3 regions of the Erwinia sp. SLM-02 genome follow, and region 2 is predicted to be linked to each of the others. Evidence: predicted binding sites of a transcription regulator. Region 2 holds the regulator's gene; each other region holds the start of a gene.
What was found. Region 2 encodes PurR, which represses purine synthesis genes. Its sites were predicted from a motif close to CANGCAAACGTTTGCNTG; they were not measured.
Positions count from the first base shown of each region.

Region 1: a site for PurR is predicted at 1,372-1,389, ahead of serA (phosphoglycerate dehydrogenase). Genes of this name have one in related genera too.
Region 3: a site for PurR is predicted at 1,355-1,372, ahead of purM (phosphoribosylformylglycinamidine cyclo-ligase). Genes of this name have one in related genera too.

Region 1 covers NZ_JAQISN010000002.1:179,786-183,063, reverse strand. The annotation lists gene PGH32_RS14080 (LysR family transcriptional regulator ArgP) at 1-328, opposite strand, end outside; gene rpiA (ribose-5-phosphate isomerase RpiA) at 530-1,189, shown strand; gene serA (phosphoglycerate dehydrogenase) at 1,535-2,773, shown strand; gene PGH32_RS14065 (5-formyltetrahydrofolate cyclo-ligase) at 2,856-3,278, opposite strand, start outside.
Region 2 covers NZ_JAQISN010000001.1:1,379,725-1,383,002, reverse strand. The annotation lists gene PGH32_RS06410 (C40 family peptidase) at 1-369, shown strand, start outside; gene cydH (cytochrome bd-I oxidase subunit CydH) at 427-516, opposite strand; gene purR (HTH-type transcriptional repressor PurR) at 811-1,836, shown strand; gene punR (DNA-binding transcriptional activator PunR) at 1,860-2,774, opposite strand; gene punC (purine nucleoside transporter PunC) at 2,887-3,278, shown strand, end outside.
Region 3 covers NZ_JAQISN010000001.1:2,699,471-2,702,748, forward strand. The annotation lists gene uraA (uracil permease) at 1-505, opposite strand, end outside; gene upp (uracil phosphoribosyltransferase) at 567-1,193, opposite strand; gene purM (phosphoribosylformylglycinamidine cyclo-ligase) at 1,442-2,482, shown strand; gene purN (phosphoribosylglycinamide formyltransferase) at 2,479-3,117, shown strand; gene pstB (phosphate ABC transporter ATP-binding protein PstB) at 3,152-3,278, opposite strand, start outside.

The DNA of each region.
Region 1 (3,278 bases), on a different contig from region 2:
GCGCCGGTAACAGCCAGGTTGCCAGGCTGTCGGCGTTCACCGCCAGCGACAGTAAAAGTGGCGTTGTGCCGCCGCTGTCATCGCCCAGCCACTCTTCTTCCAGCAGCTCAACCTGGTGCAACAGCGCCAGCAGTTTCTGTCCCTGTTCGGTCGGGCGGGGCGGGACGGTACGCACCAGCAGCGGCTGGCCAAACATATTTTCCAGCTGCTTGATACGCTGTGAAACAGCTGACTGGGTAATACAGAGCTTTTGTGCGGCGCGTTCAAAGCCGCGTTCACGAATCACTGCATCCAGCGCCTGAAGCGTTCGATAATCGGGACGTTTCATTAATCGTTATACTCTTCTCAGGTGTGGTTTAAGCACTATGCCACAGTTTTTATCTTTTGCGCGGGCAAACGTCACTTTGTGAATCAACCACTTTGTGGGCCAGCTTCCATTCCTGCTCATCCGTCACTCTCATGGGCAATTATTTTTGCAGTCATTGCTTTATACTACGCGCACACAGTGACTCACAGGGTTAAACATACCATGACGCAGGATGAACTGAAAAAAGCCGTTGGCTGGGCAGCGCTCGACTACGTGACTCCCGGCACCATCGTTGGCGTTGGCACCGGCTCTACCGCCGCGCATTTTATTGACGCACTGGGATCGATTAAACACCAGATTGAGGGCGCGGTTTCCAGCTCGGAAGCCTCTACCGCTAAACTGAAAAGCTTAGGTATTCACGTTTTCAATCTGAACGAAGTTGACTCGCTGGCGATCTATGTTGACGGCGCCGATGAGATCAACGGCCAGATGCAAATGATTAAAGGCGGAGGTGCCGCGCTGACCCGCGAGAAAATCGTTGCGGCCGTCGCCGATCGTTTTATCTGTATCGCCGATGCCTCCAAGCAGGTTGACGTTCTGGGTAAATTCCCTCTGCCGGTTGAAGTGATCCCGATGGCGCGCTCCTACGTTGCGCGTGAGCTGGTGAAGCTTGGCGGTCAGCCGGAGTATCGTCAGGATGTGGTCACCGATAACGGTAATCTCATTCTTGATGTCTACAACTTCAAGATCCTCGACCCGATCGCGCTGGAAGTGGCCATCAACGCGCTGCCTGGCGTGGTGACCGTTGGCCTGTTTGCTGCCCGGGGCGCGGACGTGGCGTTAATCGGCACCGCCGACGGCGTGAAGACTATTACCAAATGATCTGTCAGGCACCCGTGCGGTGCCTGTTATTTTGATCTAAAAAACATCTTTTCTTTTACGGTCAAAATTTAGTGACTTATGTCACAGTAGATGACTCCGCCGTGCGATCCTCCTGAAGCAATGCAACGCATCATGATTTTCTATCGGTTTGTTCTGACAGAAGGCACCGCCGTGCTGCGGGGCAGGCAATCGTTTGTATTGCTGCCGGCGAAAATTTTGTTATTTTGACAGAAGGCAATCTTATATCCCCGTCACGTTTCACCCTGCTGCGCGATGCCGCTGCGGTAAAGTGAACGGCAAAAGGGATTCAGCCACATCTGAAGTCTGCTAAATAAAGGTCGGGAAATGGCAAAAGTATCACTGGAGAAAGACAAGATTAAGTTCTTGCTGGTGGAAGGCGTACATCAGAGTGCGGTCGATAATCTCCGCGCTGCAGGTTACACCAACATTGAATTTCACAAAGGTGCACTGGATAGCGAGGCGCTGAAAGAGTCCATTCGCGATGCACACTTTATCGGGTTGCGTTCCCGTACTCAGCTTACCGAAGAGATCTTCGCCGCCGCTGAAAAGCTGGTCGCCGTAGGCTGCTTCTGTATCGGAACCAACCAGGTTGACCTGCATGCCGCTGCAATTCGCGGTATCCCGGTGTTTAATGCACCTTTCTCCAATACCCGATCCGTAGCTGAACTGGTTATCGGCGAGCTGCTGCTGATGCTGCGCGGCGTGCCGGCGGCAAACGCCAAGGCGCACCGTGGCGTTTGGCACAAACTGGCGGTAGGTTCGTTTGAAGCGCGTGGCAAAAAGCTGGGTATCATCGGCTATGGCCACATCGGTATGCAGCTGGGCGTGCTGGCTGAAAGCCTGGGCATGCACGTGTTCTTCTACGATATCGAAAGCAAGCTGCCGCTGGGTAATGCGACTCAGGTCCAGCACCTTTCCGATCTGCTGAACATGAGCGATGTGGTGAGCCTGCACGTGCCTGAAACGCAGTCCACGCAGAACATGATGGGTGCGGAAGAGCTGGCGCTGATGAAGCCGGGTTCACTGCTGATCAACGCCTCGCGCGGTACGGTGGTGGATATCCCTGCGCTGTGCAAAGTGCTGGCGGATAAACACCTGGCGGGTGCGGCCATTGACGTCTTCCCGGAAGAGCCGGCGACCAACAGCGATCCATTTAACTCACCGCTGTGCGAGTTCGACAACGTTATCCTGACTCCACACATTGGGGGTTCAACTCAGGAAGCGCAGGAAAACATCGGTATTGAAGTGGCCGGTAAGCTGGCGAAATACTCTGACAACGGTTCAACGCTGTCTGCGGTTAACTTCCCGGAAGCCTCGCTGCCGATGCACGGTGCCAGCGTCAGCCGCCTGCTGCATATCCATGAAAACCGCCCTGGTGTGCTGACCGCGATCAACCTGATCTTTGCCGATCAGGGTATCAACATTTCAGCCCAGTATCTGCAAACCACTCCGCTGATGGGCTACGTGGTAATCGACGTTGATGCCACGCAGGAAGTCGCTGATAAAGCCCTGCAGCTGATGAAGGCGATTCCAGGTACTATCCGCGCGCGCCTGCTGTACTGATCCCGCTGGCGGGCCGCAGGGTTCGCCGTAGATTGAGGCAGCAAACGCAATAAAGGCGACCTTCGGGTCGCCTTTTTTTATCTCACCACTGCCAGATTTTCGACGGTGTAATCAGCGCTGGGAGCGGGATATCCCACGCTGCCGTCGGGATTTTTTCCACCTGCTGGCAGTCGTGTGCCAGCCCCACCGGTAAAAAGCCATGCTGCTGCCAGTTCTGCAGCGTGCGGTCGTAGAACCCGCCGCCCATGCCGAGGCGCTGGCCCTCTGCATCAAACGCCACCAGCGGCACCAGCAGCACGTCCAGCTCGCTCAGCGGCAGCAGGTTGCGGATATCCAGCGGCGGCTCAGGGATGCGCAGACGGTTTTTTTTCAGTTCGGTCTGTTCGTCATAGCGGATGAACAGCAGGTTTCCGGGAGAGAAGGGGTGCAGTACGGGGAGGTAAACCTGCTGCTTTCGCTGCCACAGTTTGGCAATCAGCGGCCGGGTATTCAGTTCACCGTCAAC
Region 2 (3,278 bases):
GGCCAGCTCGGTAAGCCCTATCAGTGGGGCGGCACGTCGCCGCAGACGGGTTTCGACTGCAGTGGGCTGGTGTGGTATGCCTATAAAGATCTGGTGAAATTCAAAATCCCGCGCACGGCAAATGAAATGTATCACCTGCGCGATGCCGCTGCGATCAAGCGCGACAAGCTTGAAAAAGGTGACCTGGTGTTCTTCCGTATCAACGGCCGCGGCACTGCCGATCACGTTGGTGTGTATCTTGGCGGTGGGAAATTCATTCAGTCGCCGAGAACCGGCAAAGATATCCAGGTGAGCGCGCTGGGCGATGATTACTGGCAGGAGCACTACATTGGTGCCCGTCGGATGATGACACCCAAAACCATTCGCTGATTGCGCAACGCCGGATGCAGATGCAAATCGGGAGGAGCCTGGCTCCTCCCGATTTTTTTAGTGCAGAATAGCCGTGAAGCTAAATGCAATAATCATCAGAAGCGCACCCACCGTGGTCAGCAGTGAGAATTTCAGATCGGTACTCATCGTCTCTCCTTAATAACCCTGTAAAATGTATGCACAAAGATTTTCCCACAGTTACCCGTAAAAATCTCGTTTTCTCTGCGCAGCCTTGTTAGAATTCCTCTTTTCCGTTGCGCAACAGCAGCGGAAACGGTTTTTGCCAGCTCTGCAGTCACTCTACGGACGATTTTTTCCCCTTTCCGACCCGTTGCGGCAGCACCCAAACCATTTTGGTCTGGCGGGAAAAGGCTGCACCCAGGCAAACGTTTAACCAACCTGTTATCAAATAGTTACGATAACACCAGGAGTATAAGTTTAATGGCAACAATTAAGGATGTGGCAAAGCGAGCCGGGGTTTCGACCACTACGGTGTCCCACGTAATTAATAAAACGCGCTTTGTAGCTGAAGAGACTCGTGAAGCGGTATGGGCAGCAATTAAAGAATTGCACTATTCCCCCAGCGCCGTGGCACGCAGCCTCAAGGTTAACCACACCAAAACTATCGGCCTGCTGGCAACATCCAGCGAAGCACCCTACTTTGCCGAAATCATTGAAGCCGTGGAAAACCGCTGCTTTGCCAAAGGCTATACCCTGATCCTTGGAAACGCCCATAACGACCTGAATAAGCAGCAGGCTTACCTGTCGATGATGGCGCAAAAGCGCGTCGACGGGCTGCTGGTGATGTGCTCTGAGTACCCGGATTCCCTGATCGCTATGCTGGAAGACCACCGCAATATCCCGATGGTGGTGATGGACTGGGGTGAAGCGCGCGGCGACTTTACCGATACCGTACTGGACAACGCCTTTGAGGGTGGCTATCTGGCCGGGCGCTACCTGATTGAGCGTGGACATCGCGATATCGGCGCAATCCCGGGTCAGCTGGAACGCAATACCGGCGGCGGACGCCATGCCGGTTTTCTTAAGGCACTGAACGAAGCCGGCATCACCCTGCGCGAAGAGTGGCTGGTTCAGGGCGACTTCGAACCCGAATCCGGCTATCGGGCCATGCAGCAAATCCTCGGCCAGAAACAGCGCCCTACCGCTATTTTCTGCGGTGGGGACGTGATGGCGATGGGCGCGATTTGCGCGGCCGATGAGATGGGCCTGCGCGTTCCGCAGGATATTTCGGTGATCGGTTATGATAACGTGCGCAACGCGCGCTATTTCACCCCGGCGCTGACCACGGTGCACCAGCCGAAAGAGCGGCTGGGAGAAACCGCCTTCGATATGCTGCTTGACCGCATCACCAGCAAGCGTGAAGAGCCGCAGACTATCGAAGTTCATCCTTCACTGATTGAACGCCGTTCCGTCGCTGACGGTCCGTTCCGCGACTATCGTCGCTGATCCCATCCGGCCCGGCCGTTCGCTCAGGCGGACGGTTCACACAGCCATTCCGCATTCAGCGTTTCGCTGTCGCCAAGATACTCCAGCAGCCAGCTCAGCGCGGGTGAGGCGCTCTGTTCCGACCAGCTCAGGCAGCAGGGGCTGATCGGAAACGGATTCGCCAGCGCCAGTTCGGCGATCCCTCCCTGAGCGATCCAGGTTTGCGCAAAGTGCCCCGGGATCATCCCCACGCACAGCCCGGCACGCAGACAGTCCAGGGCGCTTTCCCAGTCCGGGACCACCAGCCGTCGTTGATTATCCAGCGTCCAGGTGGTGCGTTTTGGCAACGATCGCGAGGTGTCTTCCAGCGTCATGGAGGGCCACTCGCGCAGCAGGTCGTCACTGAGCGGCCCCGGCTGTGCCAGCAAGGTATGCCCGCTTTGCACCACACAGCGCCAGTTCAGGCTGCCCATATCTCGAAAGGCAAAACGCCCCCCTACCGGCACCGCCTGGGTGGCACCGATCGCCACATCCACGCGCCCATCCGCCAGGGCATCCCATACGCCGTTAAACACCTCGGGGAATATATGCAGTTCCATGTCGGGAAAGTGACGATAGAAATCGACGATAAGCTGGCGGGTGCGCTGCGGTCTGACGATGCGATCGACGGCAATATTAATCTGGCCACGCCAGCCGTTTGCCACCTGCTGGCAGCGCCGGCGCGTGGAAAGCATTTTTTTGATAACAGAACGCCCTTCCTCGCTGAATACGCGCCCGGCCTCGGTCAGTACCACATCCCGGTGGCGGCGCTCAAACAGGCTGACGGCCAGCCACTGCTCCAGCTGGCGCACCGTATAGCTCACGGCGGAGGGGACCCGGTGAAGTTCAGCCGCCGCGGCGGTAAAGCTGCCGGTTCTGGCCACCGCTTCAATCACTTCCAGAGAATGTTCTGACCACATAATTTTTGCCTGCAAAAATTTTCAACGCAACCGACTAATATTACCGTTTCACAAGCCCAACTGCATCCCTTTACACTTCCAGCGAAAAAAAACTGCCCTCTACGAGTCAACTATGCCCTCAAAATTCTTTATTGTTTATCTGGCCCTGCTCAGCATGCTGGGTTTTCTTGCTACCGATATGTACCTGCCCGCTTTTGGCGAGATGCAGCAGGATCTGGCCACCGGTTCGGGTGCGATCAGCGCCAGTCTGAGTATTTTTCTGGCCGGCTTCGCCTGCGCGCAGCTTATCTGGGGATCGTTATCCGACCGTCTTGGGCGTAAACCGGTGCTGCTGGTGGGGCTTGGGCTGTTCGCCATCGGCTGCGCGGCGATGATGTGGGTTGAATCCGCAGCGTGGCTGCTCTTTTTCCGCTTCCTGCAGGCGGTGGGCGTTTGCGCTGCCGCCGTCAGCTGGCAGGCGCTGGTTGTCGATCGCTACAGTGCCGCGCAGGCTAAACGCGTATT
Region 3 (3,278 bases), 1.3 Mb from region 2:
TCACGCCCAGCGTCACCATCGAGATGATGATGGTTTTACTGTCGGGAGAGGTGCCGTCGGCGGGCAGCAGGCCGGCCATATTCGCCGCCACGCCCGCCAGCTCCAGGCCGATCACCGCAACAATCGCCCCCATCGCGGCCGGAGGGAACATCACGTCCAGCCAGCCGGTGCCGGCTTTCTTCACAATCAACGCCACCAGGCAGAACAGCACGCCGCACATAATAAAGCCGCCCAGCGCCACTTCATACCCCAGCGGCAGCAGCAGCAGTACCGGAGAGATAAAGGCAAAACTAGAGCCGAGGTAGGCCGGAATTTTTCCCTTACAGATAAACAGGTACAGCAGCGTACCGATACCGTTAAACAGCAACACCGTGGCCGGGTTGATGTGGAACAGAATCGGCACCAGCACCGTGGCACCGAACATCGCGAACAGGTGCTGGAAGCTGAGTGGAATGGTTTGCAGCAGCGGTGGCCGCTCGTGTACGCCTATTGCGCGACGCGTCATGTTTCATTACCCCTTGATATGTGTGCCATAAAAAAGCCGACTCTGCGGTCGGCTTGATAATTTACTTAGTACCAAAAATCTTATCGCCGGCGTCGCCGAGGCCAGGGATAATGTACCCCTTGTCGTTCAGCCCCTGATCCACCGATGCGGTGTACAGTTCCACATCCGGATGCGCTTTCTCCAGCGCGGCGATCCCTTCCGGGGCCGCAACCAGTACCAGCACCTTAATGCTGCTGCAGCCCGCTTTTTTCAGCAGGTCGATAGTGGCGATCATTGAGCCACCGGTGGCCAGCATCGGGTCAACCACCAGCGCCATGCGCTCTTCAATATTGGAAACCAGCTTCTGGAAATACGGTACCGGCTCCAGGGTTTCTTCGTCGCGGTACACGCCCACCACGCTGATGCGCGCGCTTGGTACGTGTTCCAGTACGCCTTCCATCATGCCCAGACCGGCACGCAGGATTGGCACGACGGTAATCTTCTTACCTTTGATCTGTTCGATCTGCACCGGGCCATTCCAGCCCTCGATGGTCACTGTTTCAGTTTCCAGATCGGCAGTCGCTTCATAGGTCAGCAGGCTTCCCACTTCTGACGCGAGCTCACGAAAACGCTTGGTGCTTACGTCGTTCTCACGCATCAGACCCAGTTTATGTTTGACCAGCGGGTGTTTGACTTCCACGATCTTCATTGTTGTACTCCCGGAGTGTTAAGCAGCAAAAAAAAATCGCGAGATTATAGCGCCATTTACCGGCAGCGCCATATGACTTAGTACAATAGTTTAGTTAATCGCGGCAATCGGTGTCAGGATTAGCTAAAATTCACCTATCCGCAATGTGCGTTAAGATGGCACTCGCAAACGTTTGCCTCCACTGGTAGAATTGCGGCGCTTTATTTTTACCACCACACCACCAACCGCAAACGCGTGGGGATTTCGCAGTGACCGACAAAACCTCTCTCAGCTATAAAGACGCCGGCGTAGATATCGATGCTGGTAATGCTTTAGTCGACCGTATCAAAGGCGTAGTGAAAAAGACCCGCCGCCCTGAAGTGATGGGTGGACTGGGCGGTTTCGGTGCCCTTTGTGCGCTGCCGCAAAAATACCGTGAACCTGTACTGGTTTCCGGCACTGACGGCGTTGGCACCAAGCTGCGTCTGGCGATGGACCTGAAGCGCCACGATACGATCGGTATCGATCTGGTCGCCATGTGCGTTAACGATCTGGTGGTACAGGGCGCAGAGCCTCTGTTTTTCCTCGACTACTACGCCACCGGTAAACTGGATGTGGATACCGCAGCCAGCGTGATCACCGGCATCGCAGAAGGCTGTTCGCAGTCTGGCTGTGCGCTGGTCGGCGGCGAAACCGCTGAAATGCCGGGTATGTACCACGGTGAAGATTACGACGTGGCGGGCTTCTGCGTCGGCGTGGTCGAGAAATCTGAAATCATCGACGGCAGCAAAGTGACCGACGGTGACGTGCTGATCGCGCTGGGTTCCAGCGGCCCGCACTCAAACGGCTACTCGCTGGTGCGCAAAATTCTGGAAGTCAGCAAAACCGACCCGGAAACCACCCAGCTGGAAGGCAAATCCCTTTCCGACCACCTGCTGGCCCCTACCCGCATCTACGTGAAAAACATCCTCAGCCTGATTGAGCAGGTTGACGTGCACGCGATTGCCCACCTGACCGGCGGCGGCTTCTGGGAAAACATCCCGCGCGTTCTGCCGGACAACACCCAGGCCGTGCTTGAAGAGTCAAGCTGGGAATGGCCAGCGGTATTTGGCTGGATGCAGCAGGCAGGCAACGTCAGCCGTCACGAAATGTACCGCACCTTTAACTGTGGCGTGGGCATGGTGATTGCACTGAGCGCGGCAGAAGCGGATAAAGCCGTTCAGCTGATGAACGACGCGGGTGAAAAAGCCTGGAAAATTGGTACCATTAAAGCCTCCGATTCTGAAGAGCGTGTGGTCATCAATTCATGAAACGTATAGTCGTGCTGGTTTCCGGGAATGGAAGCAACCTACAGGCAATTCTGGACGCCTGTCAGCAGGGGCGGATTAACGGCAGCGTGGCTGCCGTGTTCAGCAACAAAGCCGATGCCTTTGGCCTGGAGCGCGCGCGTGAAGCGGGCGTACCGGCTCATGCGCTGGCCGCTTCTCAGTTTGCCGATCGTGAAGCGTTCGATCGTCAGCTGATGCTGGAAATCGATGCTTACGCCCCTGATCTGGTGGTACTGGCCGGCTATATGCGTATTCTCAGCCCAGCGTTCGTGCAGCGTTACGCCGGACGTATGCTGAATATCCACCCTTCCCTGCTGCCAAAATATCCGGGGCTGCACACTCACCGCCAGGCGATTGAGAATGGCGATGACGAGCACGGCACCTCCGTTCATTTTGTCACCGAGGAGCTGGACGGCGGCCCGGTCATTTTACAGGCGAAAGTTCCGGTCTTTCGTGAAGACACCGAGGCGGACGTCACCGCGCGCGTTCAGCATCAGGAACACGCGATTTATCCGCTGGTGGTCAGTTGGTTCATTGAAGGCCGTCTGGCCATGCGCGAGGAAAGCGCCTGGCTGGATGGACAGCCGCTACCTGCCGAAGGGCATGCGTTTGAATGATTGATACAGGGCGGAATATTTTCCGCCCTTATTTTTAGCCAAATCGGCCGGTAATATAGTCTTCGGTTTTGCGCTGACGCGGTGCGGTAAACAGATCGTCGGTCAGGCCAAACTCCACCACGCTCCCCTGATGCATAAACGCGGTATAGTCAGATACGCGT